3 regions of the Aromatoleum evansii genome follow, and region 3 is predicted to be linked to each of the others. Evidence: riboswitches for the same ligand, from Rfam matches in the RefSeq annotation. Region 3 holds a riboswitch; each other region holds the start of a gene.
The links. A riboswitch is a leader RNA that binds a small molecule or an ion and turns the genes downstream of it on or off. The one in region 3 is predicted to bind cobalamin.
Positions count from the first base shown of each region.

Region 1 (9,877 bases), 1.6 Mb from region 3:
CCTGCTCGGCCGCAGCCGCGACGCGCTGGCGTGCTGGCGCGCGCAGGCGCCAGCGTGGGACAGCCCCAACGCCGGGCCGGTGATGGCCGCGGGCGCGGGTGCGCTGGGCGTGCAGCTCGGCGGCGCGGCGATCTACCACGGCCGCGAGGAGGTCCGCCCGCCGCTCGGCTGCGGCCGCACGCCCGACGCCGCCAGCGTGCGCGCGGCGGTGCAACTGATGCAACGCGGCATGCTGCTGTGGGCGGGGGCCGCCGCCGCCGGGGCAGTGCTCGCGGCACTGGCGGGAACGAGATGAAGGGATTCGCGCATGCATCCATGTGGGAGCGGCTTCAGCCGCGAATGGGCGGTGTCGCCTGCTGCATAGCCCATTCGCGGCTGAAGCCGCTCCCACAGGAGAATCATCGGCACCGAGTCGCAGCGGAAGCCACCCGCAGGGAGCACGCCCATGCTTGAACACGGCGGACGCCTGCGCCGTGCGGCGCAGCACTACGGCATCCCGCTCGCCGACTGGCTGGACCTGTCGACGGGCATCAATCCGCACGCCTGGCCGGTCCCGCCCGTTCCGGCAGCCGCCTGGCACCGCCTGCCCGAGGACGGCGACGGGCTCGAGGCCGCCGCCGCAGCCTACTACGGCACCGACCAGCTGCTGCCGGTGGCAGGCTCGCAGCCCGCCATCCAGGCGCTGCCGGCCCTGATTCCCGGCGAACGGGTGACGGTGCTCGCGCCGACCTATGCCGAGCATCCGCAAGCCTGGCGCGGTCGCACGCTGCGCGCGCTCGCTGCGGAGGAAATCGACGCGGCGATCGACGACACCGACGTGCTGCTCCTCGTGCATCCCAACAACCCGTCGGGCGCTCGCTTCCCGCGCGAGCGCCTCCTCGGCTGGCACGCGCGACTGGCTGCGCGCGGCGGCTGGCTGGTGGTGGACGAGGCGTTCATCGACACCGAGCCTGCCGAGAGCCTGGCAGTCGCCGCCGGACGCGACAGGCTCGTGGTGCTGCGCTCGCTGGGCAAGTTCTTCGGGCTGGCCGGGGCGCGCGTGGGCTTCGTGCTGGCACCGGCGGCATTGCGCGAAAGCCTGGCCGACCTCCTCGGGCCGTGGACGCTGAGCGGCCCCGCCCGCCACGTCGCGCGCGCGGCACTGGCCGACCGGGCGTGGCAGGACGCGATGCGCGAGCGCCTGCAGGGCGAAGCCGCGCGTCTCGCCACGCTGCTGCGGCACAGCGGCCTCGGCGAGCCCGCCGGGCCGGCGCTCTTCCAGTGGGTGCGGCGCCCGGACGCCCAGGCGGTGCAGGACCGCCTCGCGCGCGCCGGCATCCTTGTGCGCCGCTTCGACGAGCCGGCGAGCCTGCGTTTCGGCCTGCCGCCGGACGAGGCCGGCTGGAGCCGTCTCGCCGCGGCGCTCGACAACCTGCACGGCCCCGCCTGACGTGCAGCTCGACCATTACGTCAACACGATAGGCCGGCACCTGCGCGCGCGCTTCGGCGAACGCGTGCACAAGCTGCCGCTGCACGCGAACTTCACCTGCCCCAACCGGGACGGCACGCTCGGGCGCGGCGGCTGCACCTTCTGCAACGTGCGCTCCTTCAGCGACGAGGCCGAGGCGCCGATCGCGCAGCAGCTCGAAGCCGGGCGAGTCCGCGCCGACCGCGCGCGGCGCTACCTCGCGTACTTCCAGGCCTACACCAGCACCTATGCGGAGGTCGCGACGCTGCAGCGGCTGTACGAGGAGGCGCTGACCGGGGCGGACATCGTCGGCCTGTGCGTCGGCACGCGCCCCGACTGCGTGCCCGACGCGGCCCTCGACCTGCTCGCCGGCTACCGCGAGCGCGGCTACGAGGTGTGGCTGGAACTGGGCCTGCAGAGCGCCTTCGACGACACCCTCGCCCGCGTCAATCGCGGCCACGGCTTCGCAGCCTATGCGGATGCGACGGCGCGCGCGCACGCACGCGGGATCCCGGTGTGCACGCACCTGATCGTCGGCCTGCCCGGCGAGGCGCCCGAGCGCAGTCTCGACACGCTGGAGCGCGTGCTGGAACTGGGCGTCGAGGGGCTGAAGCTGCACCCGCTGATGATCGTCAAGGGCAGCCGCCTCGCGGCCGCGTGGCGCCGCGGCGAGGTCGCACCGCCGGACGCCGCACATTACGCCGACGTCGCCGCGGAGATGATCCGGCGCACGCCTGCGGAGGTCGTCTATCACCGCGTGTCCGCGACCGCCAACGCCCCGACGCTGCTCGCCCCCGCGTGGTGCGCCGGCCGATTCGAGGGCATCCACGAGATCGCGCGCCGGCTCGCGGCGCACGGCGCGCAGGGCTGCCTCACCGCCCGCCCGCTGGCACATACTTCCCGGCCCACCCCGGTGCAACGCGCCGCGCTGCACCCGAACTGAGACACCGATGCCACGCCGCCCAGCCCTTTCCCGCCGCAGTGCGGCCCTCGCAACGCTCCTCGTCGCTACCGCCTTAGCAGCAACCGGCACCCAGGCGGAGATCGCGATGCGCGACGACACCGGCCGCGAGGTGAAGCTCGCACGCCCCGCCCTGCGTATCGTGAGCCTCGCCCCTCACGTCACCGAACTGCTGTTCGCCGCGGGCGCGGGCGAGCGCGTCGTCGGGGCGGTGGCATACAGCGATTACCCCGAGGCGGCGCGCAAGCTGCCGCGCGTGGGCGGCTACACCAATGTCGACATGGAGGCGGTCGCCGCGCTCAAACCCGACCTCGTGATCGCGTGGAAGAGCGGCAACCGCGACGCGCACCTGGACAAGCTCGCGGCGCTGGGCATCCCGGTCTTCCTGAACGAGCCGCGCAGCCTGGACGACGTCGCGCGCAGCCTGGAAACCATCGGCCGGCTCGCCGGCACCGACGCGGCGGGGCGCGCTGCGGCGGACGCATTCCGGGCGCGCAAGGGGGCGCTCGCCACGAGCTTCGGACAACGTCCGCGCGTGCGGATGTTCTACCAGATCTGGGACAAGCCGCTGATGACGATCAACGACGAGCACCTGATCTCGGACGTGATCCGCCTGTGCGGCGGCGAGAATGTGTTCGCGAAGCTGGCGCAGCTGGCGCCGACGATTGGCGTGGAAAGCGTCCTGGCGGCCGACCCCGAGGTGATCGTCGCGAGCGGCATGGGCGAGGCACGGCCGGAATGGCTGGACAGCTGGAAGCGCTGGCCGAAGCTCGCCGCAACCGCGCGCGACAACCTCTATTTCGTGCCGCCAGAGCTGATCCAGCGCCACACGCCGCGCATCCTCGACGGAGCGGCGATGCTGTGCGACCAGCTCGAGATGGCGCGCGGCAAACGCCCCGCCGGGACCAGGTGACGCGGGGAGAACGGAGGGATTGTGACCAAGCGCCCCGGCTGCGCTCAGGAGCGGCGGGCGCGCTCGTAGCGCTGGCGCCAGTCGCGCCGCGAGTCCTGCCACCAGGCGCGGTCGAACACCCATGACAGCGTCGGCAGGATGGGGCCGAGATAGGTGTTGGCCAGCGACTCGCCGCCGTGCACGGGGACCTCGGGATCGACGCGCAGCACGCGCAGGCGCTCGGCCAGCGTGGGGTGGAAGTCCGCCTCCGACGCGGCGCCACCGAACATGTCGAGGATGTCCACCGGGCCGGGCTGCGGTCGGCGGAACCCCGCAAGCACACCCAGGCCCATCTCGCGGAAGGGGCGGATCAGCGGCTGGGGCGTGGAGCGGCTTTGCGCCATGATCTTGCGCCAGTAGTCCTCATTGAGGAAACGCTCCTTCAGCGCGACCTCGACGAGCGCCTCGCCCACCCGCTGGGCACCGACCACGCGCGCCGCGCCGGCGTCGGCTTCGAATTCCTCCAATCGCGACAGGCGCATCGCCGCGCTCAGGTCGCCTGCGGTCCACTTGTCCAGCGCGCGGCCAAGGCGCGGCGCATCCTCGATGCAACGGTCGAGCGCACGGAACCACCACGCGCGCAGATGCCCCCACCAGCCGTCCAGCCCGCGGCGCTGCGCGGCAAGGTGGGCGAACTCGTGCGCAAGGATCGCGCCGAACTGGCGCCGGGTGACGCTGTGCGCCAGCGGCAGGCCGATCATCAGGTGGGTTTCCAGCGGCCCGACCCAGCCCCAGCGTGGCCGCTGCAGAATCGCTGCGTTCATGTCTCCCACGACCCACACGGCGTCGATGCGGATGCCGCCGAAACGGTTGCCGGTGCGCTCGATGAGGCGGAACAGCCCTTGCGCGAGTTCCTGCGGCAGGCGCACGCCGTCGGGGCGGGCAACCGGCGCGAACAGCCAGCCGCACACGAGCACGCACAAGGCCGTCGCGATCAGGAAGCTCACGACCGCAACCAGCGCCAGCAACACGTTCCCCGCAACCAGGGCGGACCAGGTTTCGGCCACCAATTGCACCACGGCGACGCCTAGCGCGAAGGCGAGCAGCCCCATTGCCGAGAGGCCTGCCGTGGCACGCAGGCCGAGCCGGCGAGCGAGGCGCGCGCGAGTGCGCGAGAGGCGGTTTTGGACTGCTGCCATGAACGAGGCACCCCGATAAACCATGATCGAAACGCGGAATATACTTAACAAGAAGTAAGCGCAACATTGCACCTTAGTGATACACGAACCAACAATTTGCATACAAATCAATGTAAAAGCAGCGCAAAACGTGGGAAACCGCCGCGCACGACTATTGTTGCGCCGCAGAAAAAAAGTGTAGAATCGCAACACCTGTGTCCTTGACCAATCGGTCGCAGGCCCTCCGATACACCCCCGTTGCGACCACCTTCTACGGTCGCACTACCCCGCCCGCCTCGATTGGTGTCGCTCTAACGCAGCGACAGGCCGTCGCTGGAGCATTCTTCTTGATCACTTCCGAAGTTTCCTTCGCCAGTCTCGGACTGGCCGAACCCCTTTTGCGCGCCATTTCCGAATCCGGCTACACGCAACCGACGCCGATCCAGGCACAGGCCATTCCGCTGGTGCTGGCCGGTGGCGACCTGCTTGCCGCCGCCCAGACCGGCACCGGCAAGACCGCGGGCTTCACGCTGCCGCTGCTGCACCGGCTGTCCACCACCTCGGCCAGCGCCCCGAAAGCCGGTCGTCCGCGCTGCCTGATCCTGACCCCGACGCGCGAGCTCGCGGCGCAGGTCGAGGAATCCGTGCAGACCTACGGCAAGCACCTGCCGCTCACGTCGATGGTCATGTTCGGCGGCGTGAACATCAATCCGCAGATCGCGGCGCTGAAGAAGCGCGTCGACATCCTCGTCGCGACCCCGGGACGCCTGCTGGACCATGCCGGGCAGAAGACGGTGGACCTGTCCGGGGTGGAGATCCTCGTCCTCGACGAGGCCGACCGCATGCTGGACATGGGCTTCATCCGCGACATCCGCAAGGTGCTCGCGCTGCTGCCGAAGCAGCGCCAGAACCTGCTGTTCTCGGCGACCTTCTCGGACGAGATCCGCTCGCTCGCCAACGGCCTGCTGAACAACCCCGGCTGCGTCGAGGTTGCACGCCGCAACACGACCACCGAACTGGTCGAGCAGTCCGTGTATTCGGTGCCGCAGAAGCAGAAGCGCGACCTGCTCGTGCATCTGGTGAAGGAGCACGACTGGCACCAGGTGCTGGTGTTCACGCGCACCAAGCACGGCGCCAACCGGCTGGCCGAATACCTCGGCAAGCACGGCATTCCGGCCGCGGCGATCCACGGCAACAAGAGCCAGGCGGCACGCACGCGCGCGCTGTCGCAGTTCAAGGACAACTCGCTGCCGGTGCTGGTCGCGACCGACATCGCGGCGCGCGGACTGGACATCGACCAGCTGCCGCAGGTGGTGAATTTCGAACTGCCGAACGTGCCGGAAGACTACGTGCACCGCATCGGCCGCACCGGCCGCGCCGGCGCGACGGGCAAGGCGATCTCCTTCGTCGACAGCGAGGAGCGGCCTTATCTTGCGTCGATCGAGCGCCTGATCAAGCGCACCATCGAGCGCGCCACCGTGCCGGAATTCGTGACCCACGCGCCCGATCCGGGCGACAACGACCGCCCGCCGCGCGATCCGCGCCAGTCGTCGGGACGGCGCAACGACGGACGCGCGCCGCGCCAGCCGCAGACCGAACGTCCCGCGCCGCGGGCGCAGGCGCATGGGGCGAACCGCCAGCCCTCACGCCAGGGCACGCAGGGCGCAGCGGCCAACGGTGGCAAGCCGGCGAATCGCCCGGCCCGCAGCGGCGAGGCGCAAGGCAATCGCACTGCACGCAACGGCGAAGCGAACCGGAGCGGTGCACCGCGCGCTCAGGAAGCAGGTGCCAACCGCGCGCCGCGCACGGCCGATGCGCCGCGCGCAGCGGCACGTCCGGACTCGGGGCGCAGCCCCGCGCCGCGGGCTGCGCTCTTCAGCGCCAAGCCGGGCAATCGCGGCGACAGCTAACCGATCCGCCAAACACGTCCGTTCGCCCTGAGCTTGTCGAAGGGCGGCGGCCAGGCTTCGACAGGCCTGGCCTGAGCGAAGTCGAAGGGCTCAGCCCGAACGGTATCCGGTTCCGGGTCGACGGCGCGGTTCAGCCGCGCCGCACCCCGACGACTTTTTGATAGAGACCACCGAACAAGGTGGTCTTTGTCCATTCGAACCCCTCACCCCGCGGCGAAAGTGCGGTGATGTCGGCATCGAGCAGCGAAGGGGCGAAAGGCTCGAGCCAGCGGAAAACCTGCGCCATGACGGGACGCAGGGGATGCCACGGCCTCGTGCGGTGGTAATCGACGAACACGATCTTGCCCCCCGGCTCGACCGCCCCGAGGAGGTTGTGCACGATGCACGCACGTTCGACCGGCGGAACTTCATGCAGCAGGAAGAAGCAGCACACCGCTGCATGCGACTCGGCCGCGAGGCAATCGGGCCGCGCCAGGTCGCCCTGGCGCACCTCGGCGTGCACGAGTCCGTCGAGCTTGCGGCGGGCATTCGCAACCTGGATCGGCGCGACGTCGATGACTTCGAGGGCGCCAGTGCAGCCGACCCGCTCGGCGAGCAGGCGCGAGAACGGCCCATAGACACACGCGGCCTGCAACAGGCGCTGCCCCGGCGCGAACTCCTCGACCGCCGCGCGCATCAGGCGTCGGGCGTTGCCCCACAGGATGGCGGAAACGACCCACTCCCTGTCCAGCCAGGGCAGGGTGCGATGGCTCAGATAGGCCCAGTGATAGGTGCGCGACAGATAGGACGGCACGGCACAGGCGTTAGTCGCAGGCTGCATCATGGCGGGATCGGCAGAAATCTGTGTCATGTCCGTCAGCATAACCGGATCTGCTGAAGCGCGGAACGCCGAGTGCATACCCTCGCCGTATTCACGGGGATGCGGACTCCCCGGCATGGGCAGGCGGCAGGATAACCGTTGTCGCAGCGGCCCCGTCTGGCGTAGCGACACTTGCATCGCGGGATGAATATCGCCTATGCTCCGCGCTGAATTCGATCCGGGTTCCCCGGCGTGCGACCGCGCGCCGGGGTGAAACGGGAAGTCCGGTGACGTCGGAGGATCAGATCCTCCGGCCAGTCCGGCGCAGCCCCCGCTGCTGTAAGCCTGACGGATCCGCCACACGCCACTGAGCCTCGCGCTCGGGAAGGCGGCGGAATCCGGTGGAAGGCGAGCCAGAAGACCGGCCCGATCGATTTGGAAGGTTTGTGCCCCGGGGTGTGGGCTTGCCGACTGGAATCCGATCGCGTCCGTTGCGGGCTCAGGCCCGTCCGTTTCGCCTCATCGACCCAGCCTCAAGTTGCACTCGACCGCGTCCGCTCGTCGGCGTCGTCGATTGCTGCCATCCCCGGTGCGTGTTCAATGCACTCGCGGGGAGGCGTCATGCATTCCGATACCCTGCCGGGAACCGTGTGGTTCGTCGGCGCCGGTCCGGGCGACCCGGACCTGATCACCGTGAAGGGCCGCCGTCTGCTCGAACAGGCGGGCGGCATCCTGTTCGCGGGCTCGCTCGTCGACCAGGCGGCGACGCTCCACGCGCCGGAAGGCTGCGCGATCCGCGATTCGAAGGACATGACGCTGGAGGAAATGGCGGCCTGGCTGATCGAAGCGGCCTCCTGCCATGCGACCGTGGTGCGCCTGCAGACCGGGGATCCGGGGCTGTACGGCGCCCTGGTCGAAATGACACGGCTGCTGGATGCGGCCGCGGTGCCGTGGAAGGTGGTGCCCGGGGTGTCGTCGGCGATGGCCTCCGCCGCGGCAGCCGGCGAGACGCTGACGCTGCCGGAAGTCACGCAGACGGTGATCCTCACCCGCGTCGCAGGCCGCACGCCGATGCCGGCGGGCGAGGAGCTCGACGCGCTCGCCGCGCACCGCACGACGCTATGCATCTTCCTGTCGATCACGCTGCTGCATGAGGTGCAGGACGCGCTGCGCCGCGCCGGCTGGCCGGAGGACGCGCCGATCCTCGTCGTGCAGAAGGCGAGCTGGCCGGGCGAGGAGAAGGTCGTGCGCGGCACCCTCGCCGACATCAAGAAGAAGTGCCAGGCAGAAAGAATCGCCTCGCAGGCCATGATCATCGCCAGCCCCGCCCTGGGCGCGCGCGACTGGCCCGAGATCGCCCGTTCCAAACTCTACGACCCGGCCTTCAGTCACCGCTTCCGCCGGGCCTCTGTCACGGAGAACGCATGATGCAAGACACCACGATCCTGCTGGTAGGCCACGGTTCGCGCAATCGCGCGGGCAACGACGAGATCGAGCGCTTTGCCCAGGCGTGGCGCGAGCGCCGGCCCGAGTGGCGCATCGAGGCCTGCTTCATCGAGTACGCCGACGTGCTGCTCGACGCGGGCCTCGACCGCGCCGCCCACGGGGTCAAGCGCGTCATCGTGATCCCCTTCATCCTCAACGCGGCCGGCCACGTGAAGATGGAGATCCCGGCTGCGATCGAGGCGGCACGCGAACGCCATCCGGGCGTGGCCTTCGACTGCACCCGCCACCTCGGCATGGGGCGCGAGATCTTCGACGTGCTGACGGGCCAGCTCGACCGCCTGATGCGCGCACTGCACATGCCCGACCCCTGCACGACCGGCGTGATCCTGCTCGGCCGCGGCTCGTCGGACGCAGGCGCGAACGGCGAGCTCGCGAAGATGGCGCGCTGGATCTTCGAGGATACCGACCACGAGTTGGTCGATCTCGCCTTCACCGGCGTGACCTGGCCGCGGCTGGAGACGGCTGTACAACGCCAGGTACGCCTGGGGATGACGCAGATCGCGGTGGTGCCGGTGTATCTCTTCACCGGCGTGCTGATCGAGCGCATCGACGCGCAGCTCGCACGGCTACGCGCACAGTATCCGCAGATCGCCTTCGCGCTCGGCACGCACTTCGGCTTCGACCCGGGCATCTTCAAGTTGGTCGAGGCGCGCGTCGCGGATGCACAAAGCGGTGAAACCGCGCTGCTCGAATGCGACGGCTGCAAGTACCGCCTCGCGGCCGAGGACGAACACCTGCACGACCATAGCCACACGGCGGGTCACCACGCGCACGACGGGCACGACCACCCTCACCACCACCACGATCACGGTCATGCGCACGGCGGCCACGATCACGGTCACGCCTGTTCGCACCACTCATCGACCACCAATCGGCCGCACGCCGGCTGCGCCCACCACGCCCACGCCTGAACCATGAACAGCAACGTCGTCACCGAACAGCTCACGGCCGCCGGACGCGCGATCGAGCACGACTCCTTCGCGATCATCGACGCGGAAGTCGGCCGCCACGACTATCGGCCGGAACAATGGCCGGTCGTGCGCCGCATGATCCATGCGAACGCGGACTTCGAATTCAACGGCCTGACCGATTTCCACGCCGATGCGGTGGCGGCGGGGCTGGCGGCGATCCTCGCCGGTGGCACGCGCATCGTCGCCGACGTCGAGATGATCTGCGTCGGCCTG
Region 1 covers NZ_CP141259.1:4,876,148-4,886,024, forward strand. The annotation lists gene cbiB (adenosylcobinamide-phosphate synthase CbiB) at 1-295, shown strand, start outside; gene cobD (threonine-phosphate decarboxylase CobD) at 446-1,429, shown strand; gene U5817_RS22845 (TIGR01212 family radical SAM protein) at 1,431-2,390, shown strand; gene U5817_RS22850 (cobalamin-binding protein) at 2,398-3,321, shown strand; gene U5817_RS22855 (M48 family metallopeptidase) at 3,366-4,499, opposite strand; gene U5817_RS22860 (DEAD/DEAH box helicase) at 4,826-6,388, shown strand; gene rquA (rhodoquinone biosynthesis methyltransferase RquA) at 6,519-7,238, opposite strand; cobalamin riboswitch at 7,411-7,632, shown strand; gene cobM (precorrin-4 C(11)-methyltransferase) at 7,809-8,615, shown strand; gene U5817_RS22875 (sirohydrochlorin chelatase) at 8,615-9,604, shown strand; gene U5817_RS22880 (precorrin-8X methylmutase) at 9,608-9,877, shown strand, end outside.
Region 1: another riboswitch for cobalamin. It lies ahead of cobM (precorrin-4 C(11)-methyltransferase); the one in region 3 lies ahead of bluB (5,6-dimethylbenzimidazole synthase).

Region 2 (9,877 bases), 1.2 Mb from region 3:
CGATCCGGCCGTACCTGCCGCAACTCGAGCGCGAATACGCCTGGTGGATGGCGCACGCGCGGACACCTCATCGCGGTGCCGCGATGCCCGATCGCCATGTCGTGCGCCTGTGCGACGGGTCGGTGCTGAACCGCTACTGGGACGACCGCAACACGCCGCGCGAGGAGTCGTACGCCGAAGACGTCGAACTGTACGCCCGCGCCGCGCCCGCACGCCGCGACGAGCTGTACCGCAACCTGCGCGCGGGTGCCGAGTCCGGCTGGGACTTCAGCAGCCGCTGGTGCGGCGAGGAGGGCGGGCTCGAGGACATTCGCACGACCGAACTGATCCCGGTCGACCTCAACTGCCTGCTGTTCCGCATCGAACGCATGCTCGGCGACTGGCTCGCCCGGCTCGACGAACCCCGCGCCGTCGACTACCGCCTCGCCGCCGAGCGACGGCGCGTGGCCGCCGTGAAGCACTGCTGGAACGAGGAACACGGCTGGTTCTTCGACTGGTCGTGGCGCGAGGAAGGCCAGAGCGGATGCTGGTCGCTGGCCGGCGTGTTTCCCCTGTACTGTGGCGTCGCGGATGAGGCCCAGGCCGAGCGCGTCGCCCGCAACATCGCGGAACGATTCCTGCGTTCCGGCGGAGTCGTCACGACACTGGCCGACTCGCACGAACAATGGGATTCGCCCAACGGCTGGGCGCCGCTGCAGTGGGTGACGGTGCAGGGGCTGCTCGACTACGGTCACGACGAACTCGCGCGCGAGATCGCGACGCGCTTCGTGGATCTCGCCGACCGCGTATGGCGCCGCACCGGCAAGCTGATGGAAAAGTACGACGTATGCGACATGTCGCTCGACGCCGGTGGTGGCGAGTATCCGGTGCAGGACGGCTTCGGCTGGACCAACGGCGTCGTGCGCGCCTTCATCGAGCGTTTCGGCCTCGACGCGTATCCGGCCGACTGAACCATCCAACCTCCGTTTGCGCCGTCTCCCCGTTACGAGGACATCATGCTGAAGTTCCCCGCCGGCCCCCTGTGGGCGCTGGTGACCGGTTTTGCCGTGCTGGGCGGTGTCGGCAGCGTCCTGATGACGCGCCAGCCGGAGTTCTATCATCGCTGGAACCTGGACAACGCCGAGTGGGGCTGGGCGCTGTTCGCCACCGGCCTCGGCGGCGTGCTGGCCTATCCGCTCAACCGCTGGCTGCTTGCGCGCTGGGGCAGCCGCGGGATGCTGCTCCGCTTCGGCACGGCCGGCGGCGTCGTGCTGGCGGCCATCCCCTGGCTACCCGGCGTGCCCGGGCTGCTCGCCGGTCTCTTCGCCCAGGGCGTGATCTACAACGGCGTCAGCGTCGCCATCAACCAGCAGGCGTCCGACTGGGAACTGCGGCGCGGCACACGGATGATGGGCCGCCTGCACGCGACCTTCTTCATCGGCAGCGTGCTGTCGGCCTTCCTCAGCAGCCTGCTCGCGGCGCTTTCCGTCAGCCTGCCGCTGCACATGGCCGCGGTCGGCCTCGCCTCCGCGCTCATCCACCGCGCCGCGGCGGCCACGCTGGAGGCCGCGGCGGCCCGATCGGCCGCGCCCGTCGCCGTGCATCACGCCCCCGAGTCCTGGCTCGGGCTGGGCATGCTGTTTTGCTGGTGCACGGTGCTCGAAAGCGGCGTCATGGGCTGGGCGTCGGTGTATCTCAACCAGAGCCTGAAGGCGAACGAAAGCCTGTCCGGCATCGGCCTCGCGCTCTTCTCCGGGGCGATGGCGGTGGGGCGGCTCTTCTCGGACGCGCTCGTCACGCGTCATGGCGCGCTGCGCATCGTCCGCACGGGCGCGATCGCATGTGCGCTCTCCCTCGCGCTGGCGGCCTGGCTGCACGAGCTGCCCGTCACCTTGCTCGCCTTCGCCGTCACCGGCCTGGGGCTCGCCGCCGCCGCGCCGGTGATCTTCTCGGTCGCGGGCCGCATGGGCGGCGAGGCGCTTGCCCTGATCGCCGGACTCGGCGCGCTCGGAGGACTGCTCGGCCCGGTGATCCTCGGCCGCATCGCCAGCCACGTGTCGCTGGACTGGGTGCTCGCGACGCTCGCCGCAGTCGCCGTCGTGATCGTGAGGCAGGCGACCGCCCTGGCGGCGAGCACGCAGGGCAAGAGGCACTGAAACGCCGGTTTCCCATGCGCCGCCCGGAGCAGGGGGCGAACGCACCCTCGGCGAGTCGGTCGTCTCGACGGGTTCAGGGCAATGGTGGTCGTTCCTGCACGGACAGTTCGGCAGTCAACGGCGACATGGCCCCGTCAAACGCCATCCCGTACTGCTGGCAGTGCCGCGTCGAATTGAGCAGAATTGGCGCCTGGCGCAGGCATCCTTGCTCCGTCCGTATCGGGCCATCGCAGCTTCCGGCAGAGGTGTCGCGGGCGGGTAACGCGGGATACTGCCTTCGCGTACGGGCAAGGGAGCGGAAACAGCTCCGGTCGAACAAAGCGGGGACAGGGAAGGGGACAAGATTGCACCGGCAACTGAGCGGCACATTGAATTTTCGCAGCCTGGCAGGCCTGCCGACGAAGGACGGACGCCGCATCGCGGGACATGTGGTGCTGCGCTCGGACCAGCTCGATCGCCTGCAACCGACGGACTGGGATCTGCTCGCCTCGTTCGGCGTGAAGACGGTGTGCGACCTGCGCACGGCCTCGGAGCGCAACCGGTTCCCCAACAGCCTGCCGGAGCAGGGCATGAGGCAGATCCCCATCGAACTCGTCGGCGACGTGCGATCCAACCCCGAACTGGTCGAGCCGCTGCGCACGCGCCACGGTGCCGAGGGCGCGGTGGAAATGATGCGGCAGATGTACCGCCAGTTTCCCGAGGCGCTCGCTCCGCACCTGTCGACGCTGTTCCGGCTCTTTCGCGAGGACGAAGTGCCGGTGCTCGTGCATTGCGTCGTCGGCAAGGACCGCACCGGCTTCACCGTCGCGGTGATCCTGCATGCGCTCGGCGTCGCGGATGAGGCCGTGATGGCGGATTACCTGCTTTCGACGCGCGTTCGTGAATTGGCGGATGGAGAACGCCGCGCAGCGACGTCACGGATCATCCGCCGCATTACCGATCGGGATCCGACCGAGGAAATGATCGACGCGATACTCGACGCCCGCCCCGAGTATCTGCGTGCGGCCCTGGATACCGTGAATGAACGCTACGGATCGATGCAGGGCTACCTGAGGGCCCGGGCCGGCCTGGACGAGGAGGCGCTCGCCGAACTGCGCGAGCGCTGGCTGGAGTCACGATAGGGGCGGCCCACGCCGCCGGCATCGCGGTGCCGGAGCCCCTGTGGCTGTGCCGCGACGCGAAGTTCGGCGGCCGGGGATGGGGGTGTCGACGTGCGGCACGAATGGTGCGCAGACGCGTATCGGGGCGTTTCGACCCCGGCGGCGAAGACTGTTGACCGATGCCGCCCGAATAGGCAAAAATTCCAGTTCCTTTCGGTTCGACGAAACGGAACACGGTGAGAATCCGTGGCGGGCCCGCCGCTGTATCCGGGGACGGCCGCTGCCAGGTTGAAGAGACCAGCCACTGACGGGGACAACCCCGGCGGGAAGGCGCAGCGATCCGGCTGATCCGGTAGCCAGAAGACGTGTCGAACCGATCTGGAGCCAAGGCAAGGGCTCCGGCTGACTGCATGCTCAAAGCGTGCCGTCAGCCGGAGCCCTTTTTGTTTTTCTATCTCGAGGAATGGATCATGACCCACACTGTTCAAACCCAAGCCCAGACCCAGAACACAGCCCCGGCGCAGAAGGCCGCTCCGACCATCGCCATCCGCAAGAGCTGCAACCCGGACGGCATCGGTCTGTCGCACTATGTGCTGATGGATCGGAAGGCCGCCAAGTGACGGCCGCCCTCCCGAGCCAGGCCCTGGCGGGCCCGGCCTTGATCCCCGTGGACATCGGCCACGACGTCTATGCGGCGGTCACCGACCCCAGGACCGCCTTCTGGGCGCTGGTGGACAAGAGCCGCCTGGCCGAGTCCCTGTCCGACGGTCCGCTGCTCGACGCCTATCGCGGGCAGGCGGAAGCCTTCGGGCGCGAACTGCATGCCTTGCGCTTCGAGTTGAAGCCTTCCGGCGTCTATCTCAATCCGACCGAGCGCTGCAATCTCGATTGCACCTACTGCTATCTTCCCGGCAGCCAGCGCAAGACCGGGCAGCACATGCCGGTCGAGACCCTGGTCGCATCCCTGGGGCGGCTGCGTGATTATTTCCGCTCGGTCATGCCCGAGGGCAGGAAGCCGCGCGCGATCTTCCACGGCGCGGAACCGCTGATGAACCAGGCCGCCGTGTTCGCTGCCATCAGCGAGTTCGCCGACGATTTCGCCTTCGGGGTGCAGACCAACGGCACCCTGCTCGACGATGCCGCGGTCGAATTCCTGACCAGCCGCAATGTGAGTATCGGCCTTTCCCTGGACGGCCCGGTGGCGGGCATTACCGATGCCACCCGACGCACCTGGGGCGGCAAGAGCGTGCATGAGAAGGTGCTCGCCGCGATGGCGAAGCTAAAGGGCTATGGCTCGTGGAGCGTCATCACCACCTGCACCACCGAGAACCTGCCTTACCTCACTTCCATGGTCGAGCTGTTCCATGCGAACGAGGTGCCGACCTGCATGCTCAACACCTTGCGCTGTACCTTGCCCGGGGCGCGGGGAGTGAAGCCGGCGGACGGCGAGATGGCCAAGGCCTTCTTTGCCGCGCTCGACCGCAGTCATGAGTTGTATCGGGAGACGGGGCGCAAGCTCGTGGTGGCCAACTTCGCCAATATCCTGATCGGCATCCTGGCGCCGACCGCGCGACGGCTTATGTGCGACATTTCGCCCTGCGGCGGCGGTCGCGCATTCTTCGCGCTGGCGGCCGACGGCAGCCTCTACCCCTGCAGCGAGTTCATCGGCCTGCCGCGCTTCAACGGCGGTTCATTGCTGGTCGATGGCGGTGTCGAGGCGGCGCTGGAGTCCGAAGCCTTCAAGACGGTGACGGGGCGTGACGTGGACAAGTTCAGCCCCTGTGGCGACTGTGCGATCCGCCATTTCTGCGGCTCGCCGTGCCCCGCGGAGGCCCACGAGATGAACGGCGGGATGGACAAGATCGGCGCCTTCTGCGACTTCTACAAGGAGCAGGTCAATTACTCCCTGCGCCTGATCGCCGACGGCAAGGCCGACGACTATCTGTGGGACGGCTGGGACGAGGGGACCGAGACGGTGTTCAATCTCGCCCTTTGAGCTTCACAGGATCGCGCAGATGCAAAAAAGGCCGGGTCAAACCGGCCTTTTTCATGGGTGCCCGAATGTCGTTCAGGTGTTCGAGTCCGGGAAGGACTCCTTGCGTCGGCGCATGTAGGCCTGCAGTTCCTCGTCGACGGCGGGATCCAGTTCGGGCGCCTCGTACTCGGCGAGCATCTTCTTCCAGCGTGCGTTGGCGCGCTGTGCCATGTCGAGGCGGCCCTCGGCGTCCCATTGCTCGAAGCTGTTGTTGTCGGCAATGGGCGAGCGGTAGAAGGCATTCTCGAAGTTCGCCTGGGTATGGGCGCAGCCGAGGAAGTGCTTGCCCGGACCGACTTCGCGGATCGCATCCATCGCCTGGCCGTTCTCCGAGAGATCGACGCCACCCATCAGGGTCTGCATCATGCCGGCCTGGTCGGCGTCCATGATGAACTTCTCGTAGCCCATCGCGAGGCCGCCTTCGAGCCAGCCCGCGGTGTGCAGCGCGAAGTTCACGCCGGCCAGCGCGGTCGGCAGCAGCGTGTTGGCGCTCTCGGATGCCGCCTGCGCGTCGGGAATCTTCGAGGCGGTCAGCGAGCCTCCGGAACGGAAGGGCACGCCGAGGCGGCGCGCGAGGTTCGCCATCACGTACAGCACCAGGGCGGGTTCGGGCGTGCCGAAGGTCGGTGCGCCCGATTGCATCGACATCGAACTTGCGAAGCTGCCGAACACCACCGGTGCGCCCGGGTTGACGAGCTGGACGAAGGCCATGCCGGCCATCGCTTCGGCGAGCGTCTGCGCGGCAGTGCCGGCGACGGTTACCGGCGACATTGCGCCGGCGAGGATGAACGGGGTGACCACGCAGGCCTGGTTGTTGCGGGCGTAGACCTTGGCCGCGCCGAGCATCGTATCGTCGAAGGTCATCGGCGAATTGGCGTTGATCAGGTTGATCACGGCGGTGCGCGGCTTGCCTGTCTCCGGGTCGATCCACTGGTCGCCGAACAGGATCCTGGCCATCTCGACCGTGTCCTGCGCGCGCTCGGGGTGGGTGACGGAGCCCATGAAGCACTTGTCCGAGTACTTCATGTGGCTGTAGACCATGTCGAAATGCCGCTTGTTGACCGGCAGGTCGACCGGCTCGCAGATCGTGCCCCCGGAGTGATGGAGGCTGGGCGACAGGTAGGCGAGCTTGACGAAGTTGCGGAAGTCCTCGATGGTGCCGTAGCGACGCCCGTCGTCGAGGTTGTGGATGAAGGGGCAGCCATAGGCGGGCACGAAGACCGTGTTGGGGCCGCCGATGCGCACGCTGCGTTCGGGGTTGCGTGCGATCTGAGTGAATTCGCGCGGTGCGTTCTCCTGGATCAGCTTGCGGCACATGCCGCGCGGCATGCGCACCCGCTCGCCCTGCACGTCGGCCCCCGCGTCGCGCCAGATCTGCAGTGCCTCCGCGTCGTCGCGGAAGTCGATGCCGATCTCCTCCAGGATGGTGTCGGCGTTGTGCTCGATGATCGCGAGCCCTTCCTCGTTGAGCACTTCATAGAAGGGAACCTTGCGGGTGACGTACGGGACGCTCATCCCTTGCCCGCGTGACCGGGCCGCCCGGCGCGCCTCGCTTCCGCTGCGACCGCCGCGCCGGCGGGTTTCGGTGGTACTCATTGTCTCGCTCTCCATCATGTTGTTCGGAACACATCACGCTGCCAGTATGCGGAGGGACAGGGTGTGCTGACATGGCACGAAGCGACCCGCGATTAGCGATTTGCGCCAGACGGGGCCGGCAGTTCGGGAGATGGCGGCTCAGGGGATGGCGGCGCGCGCCTGCCGCGATAGCCTGATTCGTGACGGCCGCGGCTGCCTGCCGCACCCGTCACGAAGAACAGCCGTCGGTTCGACGGCCGTTTGCACTCAGGCGTAGTGGCACTCGTGCAGTGCCTTGTAAAGGCCGATCAGCATCACTAGCAACACGACGGTGAAGGGCAGGCCGGCGGTGACGGCTCCGGCTTGCAAGGCGTTGAGCGCATCGGTTCCGCCCGCCGACAGCAGGATCGCGGCGATGACGCCGACGAGGCAGGCCCAGAGCACCTTCTGCCGGCGCGGAGCATCGACCTTTCCGCCGGCCGTGATGCAGTCGATCACCAGTGCCCCGGAATCCGCAGAGGTCACGAAGAACACCAGAACGAGCATCACCGCAAGCAGGGAGGTGACCGAGCTCAAGGGCATGTTCGCGAGCATCTGGAAAAGGGGCAGTGACACGTCGCTGATTCCCTTGGCCAGTTCGCCGATTCCCCCGGTCGTCTGCGCCAGCGCGTTACCGCCGAAAGCGGTCATCCAGAGCAAGGTGACCAGGGTCGGGACGATGAGGACCGCGGTCACCATCGCACGGACCGTGCGGCCCTTGGAGATGCGCGCAATGAAGATCCCCACGAAGGGCGACCAGGAGATCCACCAGGCCCAGTAGAAGACCGTCCATCCGTGGAGCCACTTGTCGTCCTCACGACCGATCCAGTTCGATAGCTGGAACAGATGTGAGGCGTAGTCGGAGGCCGTGGTGCCGAGCCAGCCGAAATACGCGACGATGCCGCCCGCGAAGGCGACGAACACCATCAGGGTGGTCGCCAGGACCATGTTGATATTGCTGAGGAGCTTCACGCCTCCGTCGATCCCGCGCCACACGGACAGCACGGTGATGCAGCTCACGACGACGATGATCCAGATCTGCAGGTCGATCGAATTTTCGGCTCCGGTCAGGAAATTAAGACCGCTGGCTGCCTGAGTCGCACCGAGTCCGAGCGAGGTGGCGAGCCCGAATATGGTCGCCAGCACTGCGAGAATGTCGATGAGGTGGCCGGGCCAGCCGCGCACCTTGTTGCCGAGCAGCGGGAAGAACGCGGCCCGCAGCGACAGCGGCAATCCCATGTTGAACGTGAAGAAGCCGATCGCGACCGCCACGACGGCATAGATTGCCCACGGGTGCAGGCCCCAGTGGAACATGGTGGCGCCCATCGCTGCGCTCGCGCCTTCCGGCGTTCTCGCCGGCGCGTTGAGGGGGGTGCCGTACCAGTCCGTGTAATAGGCAACGGGTTCGGCGACGCTCCAGAACATCAGTCCGATCCCCATGCCCGCGGCGAACAGCATCGCGAACCACGACATGGTCGAGTACTCGGGCCGTGCCGTGGCCCCCCCGAGCCTGACCTTGCCGACCGGCAGCAGGATCAGCGCGAAGCAGAACAGCACGAACGCGTTGCCGGCAAACATGAACAGCCAGTCGAAATGTTCGATCGCCCACGTCCGTGCGGCGACCATCTGGGCGCTCGCCGTCGCCGGATCGAACAGTGCGTAAAGGATGAAGAGCAGGGTAAAACCGGCGGAAATCGGGAACACGGGATTATGAAAATCCATGCCCCATAACTGCTTGTTGTCGATGCCTGGCTCCAGGGCCAGGCTATGACTGACGCTCATGTAGTTATCTCCTCAGATCTCGGTAGTTGCGGTTCGCCGGTTAATATTTGTTTCCCGGAGAAATACGTACTCCCCCAAATGCAGGCATATTGTTGGTGCTGGGATTCGCCGGCACTTGTCAGTCCACGACCGGATGCAGTCAAAAATGGTCATTGTGGGCGCAGTGAAAAAAGCGCGACAAGATGGGGCGAATACGCACCAATTTGGGGTGCCGAGAAATAGCCGCTGCAATTCACGCGGCAGTCGTTTCAATTCTAGCGGGGAGACGCACGTGGCACCGTTCGGCCGCGGATGGAGCGATCGCCGATTTGGGCCATCGCGTTCCGGGGGCGAACGAACATGCGGAAACGGACGTGAGCCCGTTTCCGCACTGCCGGCCCGTTCTCCGGCCGCTCGGGCGTGATCAGAAGTAGTAGCCGATACTGGCGTTGAAACGCCTTCCGGAGGTGTTGGAGCTTCCGCCGGCCGCCAGGGCATCGCCGAACACCGGCGAGAGGTAGGGCTGATTCTTGCCGTAGGCGTAGTCGAGCATGATCCACCAGCCACCGCTGCCGAATTCCACGCCGGTCACGTTCTGCACGCTGCGCGAATAGCCCGAGGCGGATTTGCGCAGTTGGCTCCAGTCGTTATAGACGCGGAAATTGCTGAAAGGCCCGATGGAACCGGGAATCTTGTAGCTCAGGCTCACGACGTCGATATTGCCTTTCGCCGCCATGCGGTTGGTGAAGCCGTAGGAGCCGATGATCACGCAGTCGTTGTCGCACGCGGACCACCAGTTGCCGTCGACCGAACCATTGCCGGAGAAGCTGTTGCGATAGCGGATGGTCTGGAGCTTGACGCCGAAATTGCCGAATTCGCCCGAGTAATGGATCGCCTGCGCATTGCGCCGGCCGCTGGACAATTCGGACGCTGTTGCCGCGAGCTGGCCCGTCATCGCGGAAACGCCGAATTCCGATTTGCCGCCGCCGAATTCGAAGTCGTAGGCGAGACGGCCGACGAAGGTATTGCGCTCTTCCCGCCCGTAGGTCTTCATCAGGTGGTTGCTGAAGCGCAGCGAATCATAGCCGTCGAGCACCGACATGTTGTCGGCCGCGCCCAGCATGTGGCCCCCGTCGGACGGGAAGAAGCCCAGCATCGTGCTCAAGCCGCCGTCCTTGCGCAGGTACTTCACGCCGAGCGCGAAGGTGTCCTCGAAGCCGGCGTAGTACGCC
Region 2 covers NZ_CP141259.1:2,280,695-2,290,571, forward strand. The annotation lists gene treF (alpha,alpha-trehalase TreF) at 1-950, shown strand, start outside; gene U5817_RS10660 (MFS transporter) at 996-2,135, shown strand; gene U5817_RS10665 (tyrosine-protein phosphatase) at 2,504-3,256, shown strand; cobalamin riboswitch at 3,433-3,623, shown strand; gene cbpA (modified peptide precursor CbpA) at 3,706-3,855, shown strand; gene cbpB (peptide-modifying radical SAM enzyme CbpB) at 3,852-5,231, shown strand; gene U5817_RS10680 (trimethylamine methyltransferase family protein) at 5,304-6,866, opposite strand; gene U5817_RS10685 (BCCT family transporter) at 7,113-8,666, opposite strand; gene U5817_RS10690 (hypothetical protein) at 9,070-9,877, opposite strand, start outside.
Region 2: another riboswitch for cobalamin. It lies ahead of cbpA (modified peptide precursor CbpA); the one in region 3 lies ahead of bluB (5,6-dimethylbenzimidazole synthase).

Region 3 (9,877 bases):
TCACCGTCGGCATTCCCTGCAGCACCATGGCGCCGAGGAGTTCCTGCACGGCCTTGCACAGCTTCTCGTGACTGGCGTCAACGAAAGCGGCGGGCGCCTCGAGTTCGAACTCGAAGCTGACCGTGAGCTTCAGGTTGGGCTTGGACATGGTTGCGCGGGTGTGCGCCGCGCCCGAAGGCGCGGGCCCGTCCGGGGCTTAGCGGACGACCTGGGTGAGCTCGCCGGACTTGTAGCGCGCGGCGATCTTTTCCAGCGACATGGGCTTGATGCGGCTGGCCTGGCCGGCGCAGCCGAAGGCCTCGAAGCGGGCCTTGCACACCAGCTTCGCGGCTTCGCGGGCCGGCTTGAGGAATTCGCGCGGATCGAACTTGGACGGGTTCTCGAACAGGAACTTGCGCACGGCGCCCGTCATCGCGAGGCGGATGTCGGTGTCGATGTTGATCTTGCGCACGCCGAACTTGATCGCGGTCTGGATCTCCTCGACCGGCACGCCGTAGGTTTCCTTCATGTCGCCGCCGTACTGGCGGATGATCTCGAGCAGTTCCTGCGGCACGCTCGACGAGCCGTGCATCACGAGGTGGGTGTTCGGCAGGCGTGCGTGGATCGCCTTGATGCGGTCGATCGCGAGGATGTCGCCGGTGGGTTTGCGCGTGAATTTGTAGGCGCCGTGGCTCGTGCCGATCGCGATCGCCAGCGCGTCGCAGTCGGTCTGCTTGACGAAGTCGGCCGCCTGGTCCGGATCGGTGAGCAGCATCGAGTGGTCCAGCGTTCCTTCCGCACCGACGCCGTCCTCTTCGCCGGCCTGACCGGTCTCGAGCGAGCCGAGGCAGCCCAGTTCGGCCTCCACGGTCACGCCGATGGCGTGCGAGAACTTCACCACCTCGCGGCTCACCGCGACGTTGTACTCATAGGAGGACGGCGTCTTGCCGTCTTCCAGCAGCGACCCGTCCATCATCACGCTGGAGAAGCCCGAACGAATCGCGCCCATGCAGATCGCCGGCGACTGGCCGTGATCCTGGTGCATCACGACGGGGATCTGCGGATAGGCCTCGACGGCGGCATCGATCAGGTGGCGCAGGAAGGCCTCGCCGGCGTACTTCCGTGCGCCGGCCGACGCCTGCATGATCACCGGGCTGTCGCACTCGGCCGCGGCTTCCATGATCGCCTGGACCTGCTCGAGGTTATTGACGTTGAACGCCGGCAAACCGTAGCCGTTTTCGGCGGCGTGATCGAGCAGCTGGCGCATGGAAACGAGGGGCATTGTCCTTCTCCGGTATCAAGTGCGGGCACGCGAAGCGTGCCGGGTTGCGAATTGGCTCGCATTTTAGCGTTTGTTGGGCGGCAGCGGGTCCGGCGAAGGAAACGGCATGCAAATACCCGCCGCCGCGTCGTGTCGTCAGAGCGGCGGCAGGCCCCGCGCGGCGAGCGCCTGGGCTGCGCGCAGCTCCGCGCGCAGCGACTCGGCGTCCGCGTGCTCGCCGCCCCAGCCGTCGAAATGCACCAGCTCGTCGAGCGGCAGGCGCTGACGCCAGCCGGCTGTCTGCAGTTCGGGCTGGTCGAAAAAGTGACTGACGTGGCCGATGCACAGGTAGGCGACCGCCATCACGCGCTCGGGCAGCGACAGGATCTCGCGGATCGCCGACTGACGGAAGATGCTCACCCAGCCCACGCCCAGTCCTTCTGCACGGGCAGCGAGCCACAGGTTCTGCACCGCGCACACCGAGCTGTAGAGATCCATCGCCTTGATGTGCGTGCGGCCGATCACGACAGGGCCGGCGCGGTCGCGGTCGCAGGTGATGCACAGGTTGATCGGCGCTTCGAGGATGCCCTGCAGGCGCAGGCCGGAATACACCTCGCGCTGCTTGCCCTCGAACATCTGTGCGGCTTCGGCGTTGGCGAGCGTGAAGGCGTCGTGCACGCGCTGCTTCACGGCTTGGTCGCGCACGAGGACGAAGCTCCACGGCTGCATGAAGCCCACCGACGGGGCGAAGTGTGCGGCGGTGAGAATGCGGGCGAGCATGTCGTCGGCGACCGGCTCGGGCAGGAACTGTCCGCGCACGTCGCGCCGCGCGAGGATGTTGCGATACACGGCGGCGCGCTCGGCGTCGTCGAACTGGTGGTGGGCCTGGTGGCCGGGCGTGGCGGTCTTCATCGATTCCCCTTGTGAAGCGCAGTGGACGGCGAACGGACCAGTCCGCCGTTGTTCTGCCTCCCGGCCGGTCTTCTGACTCGGGTTCGTCCCGCGCCGCGCCTTCCCGACCCGCGGGTCAGTGGCATCTTGCGGCGGCGGTCCCCCTCACAGCGCTGGGCACGTTGCGGAATCGCGGTGCTGCCGGCAGCACCGCCTCACCGCATTCCCGATTCTCCCGCGGATCGCGGGCACCGGGAGGCGTCATGGAAAGCCTGCCAGTCTAGCAGTCGTGGCGCGAGCGCTGCACGCTCACTGCTCGTTCAGGTGCGGCGCGGGATGCTCGCCTACGCGCACGATCTTGAGCGTGTTCGTGCCGCCGGAGGCGCCGATCGGTTCTCCGATCGTCAGCACGATCAGGTCGCCGTGCTCGACGACGCCCTGGTCGAGCAGGATCTGTTCGGCTTCCCATAGCAGCAGGTCACGATCCTGGTGCGTCTGCGACATCAGCAGCGGGAATACCTCGCGGTACAGCGTCATCTGGTTGCGGGCCGCGGTTTCCGGTGTCAGCGCGTAGATCGGCACGCCGCTGTTGAGGCGGCTCATCCACAGCGCGGTCGAGCCCGTCTGAGTGAGCGAGGCGATGGCCTTGACCTTGAGGTGCCAGGCCGTCCAGATCGCCGCCATCGCGATCGACTGGTCGATGCGGGTGAATACGCGGTCGAGCACCTCGCGGTCGAGCGTGACCTCGGCGGACTTTTCCGCCTCCAGGCACACGCGGCTCATCGCCTCGACGACATCGACCGGATATTTGCCCGATGCGGTCTCCGCCGACAGCATCACGGCGTCGGTGCCGTCCAGCACCGCGTTGGCGACGTCCGACACTTCCGCGCGTGTCGGCACGGGGCTGCCGATCATGGATTCCATCATCTGCGTCGCGGTGATGGTGAGCTTGTTGCGGTCTCGCGCGGCGCGGATCATCTTCTTCTGCAGTGCCGGGACGGCCGCGTCACCCACCTCGACCGCGAGGTCGCCGCGGGCGACCATGATGCCGTCGGAGGCGTCGAGGATCTCGTCGAGGTTGGCGACCGCCTCGGTGCGCTCGATCTTCGCGATCAGCAGGGCCTCGCTGCCCGCGGCGCGCAGGAGCTGCTGCGCCATGTACATGTCGGCGGCGCTCTTGGGGAAGGAGACGGCCACGAAGTCGACGCCGATGAGGGCGGCGGTCTTGATGTCGTCCATGTCCTTCGCGGTCAGCGCCGGTGCGGTGAGGCCGCCGCCCTGGCGGTTGATGCCCTTGTTGTTGGACAGCTCGCCGCCGACGCGCACGGTGGTGTGGATCTCCGCGCCGACGACGCGATTGACCACCAGCTTGATGCGGCCGTCGTCGAGCAGCAGGACGTCGCCCGGCTTCACGTCCCTGGGCAGGTTCTTGTAGTCGAGGCCGACGCGCGTGGTGTCGCCCAGCTCGCAGTGCGCGTCGAGGATGAAGTCCGCATCCTTGTGCAGATGCACCCGGTCGCCGGCGAACCTGCCGACGCGGATCTTGGGACCCTGCAGGTCGGCGAGGATGCCCACAGGCCGGCCCGCACGTGCCGAGGCCTCGCGGATCGCGGTGGCACGCGCGATGTGGTCGTCGGCCTTGCCGTGCGAAAAATTCATGCGCACGACATCGATCCCCGCATGCACCATGCGTTCCAGGACTTGCGGATCGGACGAGGCCGGACCCAGGGTGGCGACGATCTTCGTGTGGCGCGGCATGTTGTCTCCGTGTCGATATGCATCCAAGAACACGATTCTACCTGCGCGCGGCCGGGCGACGGGACCGGCGGGTGAGGATTTGCGTCGCGCACGATGCATATGCCTTGTGCGCACTTCAGGTACTCGACAGAAGCTGTAGCTTCCTATAGTTTTGTCTTCATCAATTCAATCCGTGGACCCGCGAACGCCATGAAACTCGCCCCTGTCGCTTCCTTGTGTGCACTCGTCATGTTGGCGCTGCCGGTTCCGGCGGCCGAACCGGTTCCTGCGACGGCGGTGGGAGGACTCGTGCAGCGCGCCGACGAGAATCGCAGCATGCGCCTGCTCGACAAGGCCGTGGCGCGTTTCCGCGAGGCCGGCGACGCGGCGTTCGACGAGTTCAACAACGCGCCGCAGTTCAAGGACCGCGAGCTGTATGTGTACGCCCTGGGCATGGATGGCACCATGCTCGCGAGCGGCGGCTCTTCGGTGGCGCTGGTCGGGCGCAACGTCGCGACCATGCAGGATGCCGCCGGCAAGCCCTTCTTCCGCGAGATGCTCGACACGGCGGCGAAAAGCGGCGAGGGCCGCGTCGAGTATCGCTGGATGAATCGTGCCGACAAGCGCGAGGAGCTGAAGGTGACGCTGTTCCGCAAGGTCGGCGAGCGCATCATCGCCGTCGGCTACTACATCCCGCGAGCGACCCCCGCGCAGGCGAAGGACCTGCTGGAGCGTGCCGTTGCGGCGGTGAAGGAAAAGGGGCAACAGGCCGCGCTCGCAGCCTTCAATGCGCTCGACGGCGGATTCATGCAGGACGACCTCTACGTGTTCGCGATCGACCTGAACTCGCAGCGTTTCCTCGCGCATGGCGCGATGCCCAAGCTGGTCGGCAGTGATGGCCACGATCTGCGCGATCCAAAGGGCAAGGCGATCGTCGCCGACATGGTCAACATCGTCAGCCGCAAGGGCGAGGGTGAACTCGACTACGCGTGGCGCAATCCGGTCACCGACAAGCTGGAGAGCAAGCACTCGTTCATCCGGCGGGTGGACGGCATGCTGGTCGGTGTCGGCTACTACACGCGCTGACGCATCCGGTTGACTTCCGACAATATCCGACACCGGGCGATCCGCGAGAATGCACCTCCGCCGGATGCATTGCCGCCCGGCGAATGATCACTCCTGAAGGATGAAGCGCCCATGATCGACGACGTTACCCGCTCCCTGCTCGACAGCCTGCCGCGCGGCGGCAGCTACGACCTTTCGGTCGCTCACGATCCCGCGAGCGACATGCATGCGCTGACCATCGTGATCGACGGCCAGAGTTTCCAGCCGGGGATCGGTTACGAGAGCAGTGACGATTTCGAGTTCGACCGCGACCAGATTGCCAACTACCTCGTCACACGCAAGCAGAAGTGCGGCGGCTGCGGGAGCTGCAGCTGCGGCTGAGCGCAGGCGCGGCGCAGGAAGCGAAACGGCCACCCGCGGGTGGCCGTTTCCTTGTTGGGCCCGGATCGCCCGGGCCCAACTTGCACGAAGGCGTCCTCAGTCGTTGAAGCGCGCCTCGAGCGCCGCGATCGCCGGCAGCGTCTTGCCTTCGAGGAACTCGAGGAAGGCGCCGCCGCCGGTCGAGATGTAGCCGACGTCCTGGGCGATATGGAACTTCGCAATCGCCGCCAGCGTGTCGCCGCCGCCTGCGATGCAGAAGGCGTCGGAGTGGGCGATGGCCGAGGCCATCATCTTCGTGCCGCCGGCGAACTGGTTATGTTCGAACACCCCGACCGGGCCGTTCCACACGATGGTGCCGGCGTGGGCGATGATGTCGGCGAGCTTTGCCGAGGTCTTCGGACCGACGTCGAGGATGCGGTCGTGCGGGCCGACTTCCTCGACCGGGATGCGGTTCGCGCGCGCCAGCGCGGAGACTTCGTCGGCGACGACGACGTCGACCGGCAGCGGCACTTCGGCGCCACGTGCCTTCATGATGTCCATGACGGCCTGCGCTTCCTTGACCAGCTCGGGCTCGGCGAGCGAGTCGCCGATGCGGTGGCCCGAAGCGAGCAGGAAGGTGTTGGCGATGCCGCCGCCGACGATGAGCTGGTCGACCTTCTGGGCCAAGGTCTTCAGGATGGTCAGCTTGCTCGACACCTTCGCGCCGCCGACGATGGCGACGAGCGGACGGGCGGGGTTTTCGGTGGCCTTGGAGAGCGCGTCGATCTCGGCGCCCATCAGCATGCCGGCGCAGGCGACCGGGGCGAAGCGGGCGATGCCGTGCGTCGTTGCCTCGGCGCGGTGGGCGGTGCCGAAGGCGTCATTGACGTAGATGTCGCACAGCGCGGCCATCTTCTTCGCCAGCTCCTCGTTGTCCTTCTTCTCGCCCTTGTTGCATCGGCAGTTCTCGAGCAGGACGACCTCGCCCGGCTTCACTTCGAAGCCGCCGTCGACCCAGTCGCGGATCAGGCGCACGGGCTTGCTGAGCAACTCGCCCAGGCGCACGGCGATGGGGGCGAGCGTGTCCTCGGCGCGCACTTCGCCTTCGGTCGGGCGGCCCAGGTGCGAGGTCACCATCACCGCGGCACCGTTATCGAGGCAGTACTTGATCGAGGGCAGCGAGGCGCGGATGCGGGTGTCCTCGACGATGTTGCCCGCCTCGTCCTGCGGCACGTTGAGGTCGGCGCGGATGAAGACGCGCTTGCCGGCGACGTTGAGGTCGACGAGTTTCTTGACTTGCATGGATTCCTTCCCGATGTGAAAACGCCCCGCAGGGCAGGGCGTCGGATTGCTTTGGCGCGGGTGTATTACTTCGCGTTGTGGAACACGCGGGCTGCGTCGAGCATGCGGCAGGAATAGCCCCACTCGTTGTCGTACCAGGCCAGCACCTTGACGAGGTTGCCGTCCATCACGCGCGTCTGCGTCGCATCGAAGATCGAGGAGTGCGAGTCGTGGTTGAAGTCCATCGACACCAGCGGATCCTCATTGACGGCCAGCACGCCCTTCAGCGGGCCCTTGGCGGCTTCCTTCATCAGCGCGTTGATCTCTTCCTTGGAGGTCGCACGGCTGGCGGTGAAGGTGAGGTCGACCAGCGAGACGTTCATCGTCGGCACGCGCAGCGCGAAGCCGTCGAACTTGCCCTTCAGCGCGGGCAGCACCAGGCCCACGGCCTTGGCGGCACCGGTCTTGGTCGGGATGATGTTCTGCGCGGCGGCACGGGCGCGGCGCAGGTCCTTGTGGCGCACGTCGACCAGTACCTGGTCGTTGGTGTAGGCGTGCACGGTGGTCATCAGGCCCTTCTCGATGCCGATGTTGTCCTGCAGCACCTTCGCGACCGGGGCGAGGCAGTTGGTCGTGCACGAGGCGTTGGACACGACGGTCATCGCCGAGGTCAGCACCTCGTCGTTCACGCCGTAGACGATGGTCGCATCGACGTCGTCGCCGCCCGGGGCGGAGATCAGCACCTTCTTCGCGCCCTGCTTGAGCAGCACTTCGGCCTTGGCCTTGGCGGTGTAGGCACCGGTGCACTCGAGCAGCACGTCGACACCCAGGTCGCCCCAGTTCACGCCCAGCGGATCCTTGGTCGAGAAGAAGGGGATGCGGTCGCCATTGACGATCATGAGGTTGTCGCCTTCGGTCTCGACCGGGAAGGCGAAACGACCGTGGGTCGTGTCGTACTTCGTCAGGTGGGCGTTGGTCGCCAGGTCGCCGGAGGCGTTGATCGCGACGATCTCGAACTGGTCGCGCAGACCGAGTTCGTAGAGCGCGCGCAGCGTGCAGCGACCGATGCGGCCGTAGCCGTTGATGGCGAGTTTGATGGTCATCGAGGGTTCTCCCGGAGCAATGATACGAACAGCACAATCCGATGGTCGGCGCCGCGGACTGCCGGCGCCGACTGCGCCGGGAGCGCGGCGACGACGTCTTACTTCACGATCTGCTTCACGGCCTCAGCGACCGCGTCGGCAGTGATGCCGAAATACTTGAACAGCTCGCCGGCAGGGGCGGACTCGCCGAAACGGTCGAGGCCGATCACCGCGCCTTCGAGGCCGACGTACTTGCGCCAGCCGTCGGTGACGCCTGCTTCGACGGCGACGCGCGGCACGCCCGCGGGCAGCACTTCAACCTGATACGCGCGCTCCTGGCGGTCGAAGACGTTGGTCGAGGGCATCGACACGACGCGCACGGCGATGCCGGCCTCGGCGAGCGACTTCTGTGCCGCGACGGCGAGCGCGACTTCGGAGCCCGTCGCGATGATCACGGCTCTGGGCGCGCCGCCCACGGCTTCCGACAAGACGTAGCCGCCGCGACGGATCGCCGCGATCTGTTCGGCCGAGCGCGCCTGGAAGGGCAGGTTCTGGCGCGAGAAGAGCAGCGAGCTCGGGCCGTCCTTGCGCTCGATCGCGTGTGCCCAGGCCACGGCCGATTCGGTCGTGTCGCAGGGGCGCCACACGTCCATGTTGGGGATCAGGCGCAGCGTCGCGGTCTGCTCGACCGGCTGGTGCGTCGGGCCGTCCTCGCCGAGGCCGATCGAGTCGTGCGTGAACACGAACAGCTGACGCACCTTCATCAGCGCGGCCATGCGCAGGGCGTTGCGCGCATATTCGCTGAACATCAGGAAGGTGGCGGTGTAGGGGATCAGGCCGCCGTGCAGGCTGATGCCGTTTGCGATCGCGGCCATGCCGAATTCGCGCACGCCGTAGTAGATGTAGTTGCCGCCGGCTTCCCTGGTGACGCCCCTGGCGCCCGACCACAGCGTGAGGTTGGAGCCGGCGAGGTCGGCCGAGCCGCCGACGAGTTCGGGCAGCTTGGGCGCAAAGGCCTCGATGCTGTTCTGGCTCGCCTTGCGCGTGGCGATGGTCTCGGCCTTGTCGACGACCTTGGCGATCACCGCGTCGACGTGCGCCGACCAGTCGGCAGGCAGCTCGCCAGCCATGCGGCGCTTGAATTGTGCGGCTTCGGCGGGGAAGGCCTGGGCGTAGGCGGCGAAGCGCTGGTCCCAGCCCGCCTCGAGGGCAGCGCCCTTGTCGCGCACATTCCACGCCGCGTAGACCTCGGCCGGGATCTCGAACGGCGCGTGGGTCCAGCCGATGTGCTCGCGCGTCGCGGCGATCTCGGCAGCGCCCAGCGGCGCGCCATGCACGTCGTGGCTGCCCTGCTTGTTGGGGGCACCCGCGCCGATCACGGTCTTGCAGCAGATCAGCGTCGGTTGCGTGGTGTTGGCCTGGGCAGCGCGGATGGCGGCGTCGATCTCGGCCGCATCATGACCCTGCACGTCGGCGATGACCTGCCAGCCGTAGGCTTCGAAGCGCTTGGGCGTGTCGTCGGTGAACCAGCCTTCGACGTGGCCGTCGATGGAGATGTTGTTGTCGTCGTAGAAGGCGATCAGCTTGCCCAGGCCCAGCGTGCCGGCGAGCGAGCAGGCTTCGTGCGAGATGCCTTCCATGAGGCAACCGTCGCCGAGGAAGACGTAAGTGTGGTGGTCGACGATCGCGTGGCCGGGGCGGTTGAACTCGGCGGCGAGCATCTTCTCTGCGAGCGCCATGCCCACGGCGTTGGTGATGCCCTGGCCGAGCGGGCCGGTGGTCGTCTCTACGCCGGGGGTGTAGCCGTATTCGGGGTGGCCCGGGGTCTTGCTGTGCAGCTGGCGGAAGCGCTTGAGCTCCTCGATCGGCAGGTCGTAGCCGGTGAGGTGCAGCAGTGCGTAGATCAGCATCGAGCCGTGGCCGTTCGAGAGCACGAAGCGGTCGCGGTCGGCCCACTTCGGATTCGCGGGGTTGTGGCGCAGATGATGGCGCCACAGCACTTCGGCGATCTCGGCCATGCCCAGCGGGGCGCCCGGGTGGCCGGAGTTGGCCTGCTGGACGGCATCCATTGCCAGGGCGCGGATCGCGCCGGTGACGGGATTGAAGACCGGGGGCCGCACGTTGCGCGGGTTCTCGTTGCGGGCTGCCTGCATGGATCTCTCGGGCCTGGTGGCCGGCTGGGAAAAGCGCGGATTATCGCCGAAAAAGGGGGCGCTTGGGT
Region 3 covers NZ_CP141259.1:1,053,153-1,063,029, forward strand. The annotation lists gene U5817_RS04695 (hypothetical protein) at 1-148, opposite strand, end outside; gene fba (class II fructose-bisphosphate aldolase) at 197-1,261, opposite strand; gene bluB (5,6-dimethylbenzimidazole synthase) at 1,397-2,152, opposite strand; cobalamin riboswitch at 2,197-2,402, opposite strand; gene pyk (pyruvate kinase) at 2,441-3,889, opposite strand; gene U5817_RS04715 (cache domain-containing protein) at 4,079-4,954, shown strand; gene U5817_RS04720 (hypothetical protein) at 5,066-5,314, shown strand; gene U5817_RS04725 (phosphoglycerate kinase) at 5,411-6,595, opposite strand; gene gap (type I glyceraldehyde-3-phosphate dehydrogenase) at 6,661-7,677, opposite strand; gene tkt (transketolase) at 7,776-9,809, opposite strand.